DNA from 3 places in the Marinococcus sp. LNHM5E3-2.1 genome. Region 1 is predicted to be linked to each of the others. Evidence: riboswitches for the same ligand, from Rfam matches in the RefSeq annotation. Region 1 holds a riboswitch; each other region holds the start of a gene.
The links. Region 1 has a riboswitch for S-adenosylmethionine ahead of metK (methionine adenosyltransferase). Riboswitches for the same ligand answer to the same signal wherever they lie in the genome.
Positions count from the first base shown of each region.

Region 1 (3,274 bases):
AAGCGCTTGCGCCATCACTGCCGATGTTTGCCGAGCAGTGCATCGGCAGTACGTTTTGTTCAGGAAGCAGGTAGTTCATGACAGAAAAGATTGATTTTTTCATTTCTCCGGCGTATTCTGTGCCGCCGATTAAAATTGTGCGCTGCGCAAAACTGATGACGATAAATGTTTCCGACGAGGTGCCGTCTGTCTCAGGATTTGCTTTGCATTCCGGTGCAGCTATGAGCGTAAAGGGCGGAGCAGAAGGATTTTCTCTTCCGTCTGGTCGGATAAACAGCTGCCGGGCGAACAATTGATGCCAGGCGCAGGAGGTGATGACCCGGACAGGAAGCTGGTAGTCGGGATCAGCTCCGGCCAGGGCATCGCTTGCAAATACTTCATTCCGGCTGTTCAAATGAGCCGTCACTTTTTTATAAAGCCGTTCAAACACTTCTTCGGACATTGGTTGGTTTACGTTTCCCCAGTCAATATAAGGAGAACTGCCGGGCTCATCGACAATATATTTATCTTTTGGAGACCGTCCGGTGTATTTGCCTGTTTTCACGGCAAGAGCACCTTCTGCTGTAAGTGAGCCCTCCTGCAGAGCCAGCGAGCGCTTCACAAGCGCAGGGACAGAGAGATTCCATTGGACGTGCGCTTCATTCAATAGATTTGTTTCGGGTTTGGAAGCGAACGGCGGCTTCATAAACAATCACTCCTTTAATGAGGGGGAAGTTGGATTTATTCATCATAAATGATGGATAGAATATAAAATAGTGTAACACATTTAATTTAATAGTACATACTTATTCGTTAAAAAAGTTCATGAATATTTTTAGGACTAAGAGGGAAAAGATGTAAGAAAGTAATGAAAGGGGAACAACTATGGAACAACAACCGGAATTTATTGTATTCTATGATAGTGATTGTCCGTTATGCACCAGATTCCATACTTATCTCTCGGCGATAGATAAGACGAACAGGGTGAAATGGAAGCCTATATATGATGAGGATTTATTTGAAAAGTACCCGATGCTCAAGGGAGAGCCGCTTGAAGAGCAGATGCACAGTGTAGAGGATAATACGTACGTATACGCTGGTTATTATACGGTGAAAAAATTATGTTATACTATTCCGGCTTTGAAGCCGCTGAAGGCAGTATTTTTACTGCCGGGAGTAGAAACGCTTGGCCGCAAGCTGTATCATACTGTTTCTGTAAATCGGTATCAGTGGTTTCATTTCCTTTGCGATGACAAAACGTGCCAGCGCGGAGGGCACTAGGTTTGACATCAAATAGGGTTTGCGTTAAGATTTTGTACGAACGGATACTCTTATCCTGAGCAGGTGGAGGGACAGTCCCTGAGAAGCCCAGCAACCATCCGGTAACGGAAAGGTGCTAACCTGGAGAGGCAGACAGATGCCTTGAAAGATAAGAGGCGAAAAAGCTGAACTGACAGCCCCTTTTCCCTCAATTTTTGGGACAAGGGGCTTTTCTTGTACACAACGGCCTACTGCCGTTTTCTTTTCGTCTACCCGAAGAATGGGAGAGTACAACCGTAGCAGGCAGTTAAAAAGGAGGCAGCAGCGTGTCTACAATTGGACGACGTTTATTTACGTCGGAATCTGTTACAGAAGGGCACCCGGACAAGGTGTGTGATCAGATTTCCGATGCGATTTTGGATGCAATTTTAAAGGATGATCCGAATGCCCGGGTGGCAGCGGAAACAGTAGTAAATACTGGTCTCGTATTAGTGGCAGGAGAAATATCGACATCTACATACGTAGATATTCCTAAAATTGCCAGGGAAACTTTGAAAGACATCGGTTATACACGGGCAAAATATGGCTTCGATTACGAAACGTGCTCGGTTTTGACGTCTATAGATGAGCAGTCGGCCGACATTGCCCAGGGCGTTGATGAGGCGCTTGAAACCCGTGAAGGATCGATGACCGAGGATGAACTGGAATCGATCGGAGCGGGGGACCAGGGCTTGATGTTTGGGTATGCAGATAATGAAACCGATGAACTCATGCCATTGCCGATCTCGCTTGCGCACAAGCTGGCAAGTCAGTTAACAAAAGTCCGGAAGGACGGCAATCTTTCGTATCTGCGTCCGGATGGAAAAACGCAGGTTACCGTGGAATACGGAGACGACGGGAAGCCGCTCCGGGTGGAAACGATCGTTATTTCCACCCAGCATTCGGATGACGTAACGCTTGCACAGATTGAAGAGGATATGCACAAATACGTTATCGAGCCGGTAGTGCCGGCAGAGCTTCTCGACGCTAAAACCAACTATTTCATAAACCCGACCGGCCGCTTTGTTATTGGCGGACCGCAGGGGGACGCCGGCCTTACCGGACGAAAAATCATTGTTGATACGTACGGAGGCTATGCCCGTCACGGCGGCGGTGCGTTTTCCGGTAAAGATCCGACAAAGGTCGACCGCTCCGCCTCGTATGCAGCCCGGTATGTAGCCAAAAATATTATTGCAGCAGGTCTTGCAGATAAATGCGAGGTTCAGCTGGCGTACGCGATCGGAGTAGCTCAGCCTGTCTCCATTTCGATCGCTACATTTGGTACGGGAAAAGTATCAGAAGAGGTGCTCGTAAAGCTTGCCAATGAAAACTTTGACCTCCGGCCGGCAGGCATCATCAAAATGCTTGATCTCCGCCGGCCGATTTACAGGCAGACAGCCGCTTACGGCCACTTTGGACGTCATGACGTTGATCTGCCCTGGGAACGCACGGATAAAGCGGCAGCGCTTCAGGAACAGGCATTCACCGAAAAACAGCAATAAATATAATAAATACCCGCTCCTGTCTATATCAGGAAGCGGGTATTTTTTTGCTCAGTTTTTCTCCGTATACGTGCCGACAGAATCAAATTCAGTTTTAATTTTGTCTGAAGGCTTCGGCCCAAGCAGGCTGACGGCAATGATGATTAAGACGTTGATCAGGAAGCCTGGCACAATTTCGTAGAGATCAAACAATCCTCCGGAAAGCTGAACCCAGATAATTACGGTGGTGCCGCCGGCGATCATCCCGGCAAGCACACCCCACATGCTCGTCCGGCGCCAGAATAAGGAGAAAAGCATTGCAGGCCCGAATACTGCGCCGAACCCGGCCCACGCGTAGCTTACAAGTTCAAGTACCGTGCTTCCCGGGTTGGAGGCGAGCAGCAGGGCGACGAGGGCAATGACGATAACGCCAATCCGGCCGACCCAGACGAGCTCGCGGTCAGAAGCTTTGGGGCGGAGCATCCCTTTATAAAAGTCTTCCGCAAGGGCACTGG
Region 1 covers NZ_JBQLIB010000020.1:10,960-14,233, reverse strand. The annotation lists gene pckA (phosphoenolpyruvate carboxykinase (ATP)) at 1-685, opposite strand, end outside; gene ACTRXH_RS15115 (thiol-disulfide oxidoreductase DCC family protein) at 865-1,260, shown strand; SAM riboswitch class I at 1,308-1,415, shown strand; gene metK (methionine adenosyltransferase) at 1,566-2,780, shown strand; gene putP (sodium/proline symporter PutP) at 2,832-3,274, opposite strand, start outside.

Region 2 (3,274 bases), on a different contig from region 1:
AGCCGCACGCCGGCCCGGTTAATATCCTGCACTTTATCTTCAAGCCCGTAGCCTTCAAGCTTCACCCGGTTCGCCGCGTAGGTATTTGTCTGGAGAATATCCGCCCCGGCTTCTGCGTATTCCCGGTGAGCATGCTCCACAGCCTCAGGGTCCGTTAAATTCATAGCTTCAAACGAGCCCTTATAGCCTTTCTGGTAAAGATACGTGCCCATTGCCCCGTCGCCGATCAAAATCGAGGAATCGAGTTTTTCGAGTACGTTCATAGCCTTGCCCCTCTCCTGCTTGTGCTTATGAGTTACAGCGCTCTGAGCGCCTGTTCGAGATCTTCAATTAAATCGTCCTTATCCTCTATGCCTATGCTGAAGCGGAGAAGACGGTTATCAACACCGTTTTGAACCCGTACCGCTTCCGGCATATCTGCGTGTGTCTGTGTTGCCGGATACGTAATAAAGCTTTCAACCCCGCCCAGACTTTCTGCAAACGTGATGATTTTAATGTTTCGTAAAAATGAATCCACCCACTCTTCGTTTTCAAGACGGAAGGAGAGCATTCCACCCCGGCCCGAGTAAAGCACGTCTGTTACCTTTTCATGACCGCTGAGATACTCTGCGATGGCTTTGCCATTTTCTGTATGCTGCTTCATGCGGAGCTTTAAGGTTTTCATCCCCCGCATCAGCAGCCAGGAATCAAACGGGCTTAAAATTGTACCCATGCCGTTTTGAAGTGCCCCAATTTTTTCAGAAAGCTCGTCCACATTGGATACAATCAGTCCGGCAATCAAGTCATTGTGTCCGCCTAAATATTTCGAGGCCGAATGCACCACAATGTCCGCCCCTTCTTCTATCGGGCGCTGAAGCACTGGCGTATAAAACGTATTGTCCACAATAAGCCAGGCACCGTGCTTTTTCGCGAGCAGCGAAAGCTCCTTCAGATCCGCTTCCTGCATCAGCGGGTTCGTCGGCGTCTCAATAAACAGCGCTTTTGTTTTATCTGTTATCAGCTGTTCAAATGCTTCGAGATCCCTCGGGTCACCGTATGTAACCGTGACGCCCCAGTGCCGCCATCCTTCTTCGAACAGACGGTACGTGCCGCCGTAAATATCGCTTGTTGCAATCACTTCATCACCGGTTTCAAATATCGCAAACAGCGTCTGGATCGCAGCCATCCCCGAGCTGAGGGCAAACCCGTGTTTACCTCCTTCAAGCGCGGCGATACCGTTTTCAAGCAGGTCCCTCGTCGGGTTGGCCGTCCGGGAATAGTCGTATCCCGTGGATTCTCCTATACCTGTATGTTTATACGCTGTGGAAAAATAAACAGGAGGATTGATCGCTCCGGTCCGCGGGTCGGAATTATTACCCAGTTGTGCCAGGATGGTTTCTATCTGCAGTTGCTTTGACATGTCACAGCCCTCATTTCTGTAAAATTAATGCATTAAATGTACGAAAAGGCCTTCTTCCTTAGACAGAAGAAGACCTTGGCATGCAATACTTCTTCTCATCTCGCAAGCACAGCTTGCAGGAGTTAGCACCTGACCGCATCACCTGCGGCTGGTTGCTGAGACTTCCAAGGGCCGATCCCTCCATCTCTCTTGATAAGAAACGTTATATGATTACTTTCCAAAGTACATGAAACGAATCGATATTGCAAGTAACCTTTTTATTCCGGTGCAATATCAATATGCAGCTGGTTTTCATTGCCGCAGACGCAGCGGCGAAAACCTGTTTCCATTTCCCCGGCCTTGTTCTTTCTGCCGCGTAGAATGTACTTTTCCCCGCATTTTGGACAGCGGATAACAACGCGGTAACGGCGGTCTTCTGACATAGTAGCTTCGTCCTTTCGAGTTGTTATTTCGCATTGGCTTTATTTGCTTTCGACAACGCAAACCACCACAAAAATAGCATGAACGGGATAAGATAATACAGAATATTGCCTAAAGAAGAAGCGCTTAATATATAGTCGTACAGCCCGTGGAAGATAAGCGGAATCGCAAGAGCAAGAAAAAAAGAGAAGAGGCGCCTGCCATGACGGGAGGCGCGTTTCGCTGATACCGCATAATAACCCATAATCACACCCAGGAGCGCATGCACCGTCACTGGGAGCAGGGCTCTGGTAACAGCCGTTTCTATGCCGTTTGCAATTAAGTACAGGATGTTTTCAAGCGAAGCAAAGCCAAGCGACAGGGAAAGCCCGTAAATAACACCGTCGTAAGTATTTTTAATCGGGGCAAATCGAAGCACAAACGTATACAGGAGGAAAAACTTGATGCCTTCCTCTAGCAAGGCCGCCTGGGTATACTGCGCCGCAAAAAGCGGCATGCTTACCCCTTCTGTTTCAAGCGCATGTTCGATCACAAGCACCGGGAATACAATCAGTACCCCTATGACAAACGCACGGATGACCGGCAGCCTCCGCTCCACGTCCGCCCGGCGTTTTAATGTGAAATATATCAGTAAAGCAACAGCCGGCGCCAGGGCCGCCATAATCAGTGCGATCACCTTTCGTTCTCACCCTCTCTTGTTAAACGTATCGTATCATGCTATGTTCAAATTCGTAAAAGAATAATGCCAGCCACAGCCCGGCCGACGAGGAGGAATTGAAATGAAAAAAATACTAGTTATCCACACAGGCGGCACGATCGCCATGACCCAGACAGAAGAAAGCGGCGTGGAGCCGGGACTTCACAACCCTTTAAGCCACTGGAGCCGCATTGCCAATCAAATTGCTGAAATTGTTACGAGCGATTTTCTGCATCTTCCGTCTCCTCATATTACTCCGGAGCACATGCTCTCTTTACACGAGCATATGCTTGAAAAGCTTTCCGAGGATACATATGACGGTGTCGTCATTACGCATGGCACTGACACCCTGGAAGAAACTGCCTATGCGCTCGATCTTTTTCATGACAAAGACCTGCCGGTGGTAGTGACAGGCGCAATGCGTTCAAGCAATGAAATCAGCGCTGACGGCCCCCAGAATTTCCTGGCAGCGGTCCGTACTGCCGCAAGCGAGAAAGCCCGGAGCATCGGAGTTCTCGTCGTTTTAAACGAAGAAATCCATTCTGCAAAAAACGTGACAAAAACCCATTCATCCAATATCGCCACATTTCAGAGTCCGCAATACGGTCCGCTCGGCTTTGTGACAAACAACGAAATATTTATCCATCACTACCCGGCAAGCCGCGAGCATTTTTCGCCGGTCCATATGAATAAGAAGGTTCTCCTTTTAAAAATGGCAGCCGGCATGGATGCTGCTTTGCTTTCTCCGCTGCTTAACC
Region 2 covers NZ_JBQLIB010000004.1:93,313-96,586, reverse strand. The annotation lists gene ACTRXH_RS07235 (bifunctional homocysteine S-methyltransferase/methylenetetrahydrofolate reductase) at 1-263, opposite strand, end outside; gene ACTRXH_RS07230 (methionine biosynthesis PLP-dependent protein) at 296-1,399, opposite strand; SAM riboswitch class I at 1,492-1,598, opposite strand; gene ACTRXH_RS07225 (hypothetical protein) at 1,657-1,821, opposite strand; gene prsW (glutamic-type intramembrane protease PrsW) at 1,845-2,495, opposite strand; gene ACTRXH_RS07215 (asparaginase) at 2,599-3,274, shown strand, end outside.
Region 2: linked by a shared signal. The riboswitch ahead of ACTRXH_RS07230 (methionine biosynthesis PLP-dependent protein) and the one ahead of metK (methionine adenosyltransferase) in region 1 are both predicted to bind S-adenosylmethionine.

Region 3 (3,274 bases), on a different contig from region 1:
CGTAAGTGTCTGTGTTTCTTCTTCGGAACCGCCGCCTGATTCTGAATCAGAGCCGCAGGCTGCCAGTACTGCCGTAGAAAGTAGTGAAACGCCAAGTAGTGTTTTTTTCATGAAAAATTCCCCCATTAATATAATAATTATCGTTTATCTATCTGTCTCGTCCAAATATCGCCGATCCACTGCAGAATGAAGACAATAACAAGAATCAGCACTGTAGCAACAAATACTACTTCATTATTGCTGCGCTGGAACCCTTCCTGATACGCAAGGTTCCCAAGACCTCCGCCACCTACAACACCGGCCATGGCAGTATAGCTGACCAGCGTAATACCAGTCACGGTGATGCCGGAGATTAAGGACGGCAGCGCTTCCGGCAGAAGCACTTTTTGAATGATCTGCCACTGGCTCGCTCCCATTGCCTGAGAGGCTTCAATAACGCCCTTATCCACTTCTCTAAGTCCAATTTCCACCAGGCGGGCGTAAAACGGAGCTGCGCCGATAATCAGTGCCGGCAGTGCTGCACTCGGGCCCAGCATCGTACCAAGCAGGAAGGTTGTAAACGGAATAAGCAGAATGATCAGGATAATAAATGGAATAGAGCGGAAAATATTAACGATCGCTGCTGTCACTGTGTGCACCGGCTTGTTTTCCCACATGTTCCCTTTATCTGTTAAATACAGCAGAACTCCGAGTATTGTACCAAGTAAAAATGTGGCTGCTACCGCGATCAGACTCATATAGACGGTTTCCCACGTAGCAACCCACATGTTTTCCCAATTAATTTCTTCCATCCATGTGTTAAGCACGCTCCATCACCTCTGCTTCTATTTCTTCCTCGCGGAGGTAGTTCAGCGCTTTGTTTATTTCTTCACTGCTGCCTTTGATGCGGATAAACAGGGAACCGTAGCTGCCGCGCTGCGTCTGGGAAATTTTTCCCTGAATAATATTTACGTCCACATCAAACTGGCGGATGACTTTGGAAATGAACGGCTGCTCTGCCTTGTTTTCCAAAAATTTCAGCTGCACAACTGTGCCGGTTTCTTCTTCATTGAATACGATTTCCGACGCGTCTTCCTCCGGCTCCGTAATCTGACGAACAAATTCTTTAGTCATATATTCCTTCGGGTTCCGGAATACCTGAAGTACAGGCCCTTCTTCCACGACTTTGCCGTTTTCCATTACTGCCACCCGGTGACAGATTTTACGGATCACGTGCATTTCGTGCGTGATCAGGACAATGGTAAGCCCCAGCTTTTTATTAATGTCTGTGAGCAGAGCAAGAATAGAATCTGTTGTTTTCGGATCCAGCGCCGAGGTCGCTTCATCGCACAGCAGCACCTTCGGATTGTTTGCAAGGGCTCTTGCAATGCCAACCCGCTGCTTCTGCCCCCCGCTCAGCTGGGAAGGGTACGAGTCCTCCCGGCCTTCGAGGCCGACAAGGTTCACCAGCTCCTGCACCCGTCTCGCCCGTTCCTGTTTTGACTGTTTTGCAATTTCGAGCGGAAACGCAATATTTTCTGCTACCGTCCGGGACCACAACAGATTAAAATGCTGAAACACCATGCCAATTTCCTGGCGGGCGCTGCGCAGAGACTGCCCCTTCAGGGAAGTGATGCTTTCCCCTTCAATGGTTACTTCACCGCTGGTGGCGGTTTCGAGCTTATTTAACAGCCTCACAAGCGTACTTTTGCCTGCGCCGCTGTAGCCGATAATGCCGAAAATTTCTCCTTCATCAATAGAAAGGCTGACGTTATCTACGGCGGTGACGGTTTGTGTTTTTGTCTGAAAGGCTTTGGATAAACCTTTTAATTCGATCATACCGCTCTCTCCTTCATCGCTTTTCTTTATCTTTATTAAAACGATGTAATTAGTATGTTTTAAATCGTCATGATTCCGGCAATGATTCTTTCCATACCGGATCATAAAGAAAAAACCCTTCTGCACACGAGCAGAAAGGTTTTAAAGGATCCTTTCCACTCATCTTGCAGACGTTTGCCTGCAGGAATTGGCACCATGTCTGCTTATGCAGACTGGTTGCCGGGTTTCACAGGGCCAGCCCCTCCACCTCTCTTGATAAGTGAACGATGATTATCCGTTCATATTTGACGATGCTACTGATAATAGCACCTTTGCCTGTAAGCGTCAACCTTTTAGTTCCTGTCCCTGCAAGGCTCGAAAACAGCTGCTTATAAAAAGGAGCTGCCTCCCAAGAGGCCAGCTCCTATGTAAATCAGTATTAATCGTCGCTTACCATGTCCGAATACTGGGCTGGTGACATCAGGTCATCCAATTCACTTTCATTGGAGGGTTCTACCACAATCATCCAGGCTTTTTCATACGGAGATTCGTTGACAAACTCAGGAGAATCATCCAGGTCTTCATTAATTTCTACGACCTTTCCTGTAACCGGGGCGTAAAGCTCTGAGACCGTTTTAACAGATTCTACACTTCCAAATGGCTCTCCGGCCTCGAGTTCATCTCCTACTTCCGGAAGTTCCACGAATACAATATCGCCAAGCTCGGACTGGGCAAAATCTGTCACACCGACGCGAAGACGGCCATCTTCTTTTTTCACCCATTCATGTTCTTCTGAATATAAAAGTTCATCTGGTACACTCATACACAATCATCCTCCTTCAAATGAATACTATTACGCTTTCCACTTTTCCTCAAAAACTGGTTCCTTAAACCCGAGGGTAACACTCTCGCCGTCTGTCACAATAGGCCTTTTTAAAAGCATTCCGTCAGAAGCGAGCCATTCCAGAATCTCTTCTTCAGATGCTTCGGGCAGCCGTGTTTTCAGGTCCATTTCCCGGTACTTCTTCCCACTGGTGTTAAAGAACTGCTTCCATTCAAGTCCTTCCTTTTCTTTCCATGCCTTTAATTCTTTTTTCGAAGGCGGATGTTCCACAATATGATACTCGTCAAAAGAAATATTCTCTGCTTCCAGCCACTTTTTTGCTTTGCGGCATGTACTGCACGGGGGATACCCGTAAAAAGTAAGTGCCAATGCCAGGCCTCCTCCATACGCTTTCTTCCCTTTTATTGTAGCGGAAACCTTCCTCATTGGAAAGTTTCATTTTGCTTTTTAATGCCGGGCGAAGCCTTTAACACTCGATTAGATGAAGAGGTGAATTTAAAAGCAAAGGCAGCGCTTCATATTTCACCGATCCTGTCCAGAAGGACGAAATTCATTCGCAAGCTCCCGGCACATCAGGAAGTACGCAAATATATACTAAGTGATCCAGAGATGATGTTACCGCTTAAAAAAAGT
Region 3 covers NZ_JBQLIB010000018.1:36,750-40,023, forward strand. The annotation lists gene ACTRXH_RS14810 (MetQ/NlpA family ABC transporter substrate-binding protein) at 1-111, opposite strand, end outside; gene ACTRXH_RS14815 (methionine ABC transporter permease) at 138-791, opposite strand; gene ACTRXH_RS14820 (methionine ABC transporter ATP-binding protein) at 799-1,818, opposite strand; SAM riboswitch class I at 1,975-2,080, opposite strand; gene gcvH (glycine cleavage system protein GcvH) at 2,237-2,620, opposite strand; gene ACTRXH_RS14830 (arsenate reductase family protein) at 2,651-3,010, opposite strand.
Region 3: linked by a shared signal. The riboswitch ahead of ACTRXH_RS14820 (methionine ABC transporter ATP-binding protein) and the one ahead of metK (methionine adenosyltransferase) in region 1 are both predicted to bind S-adenosylmethionine.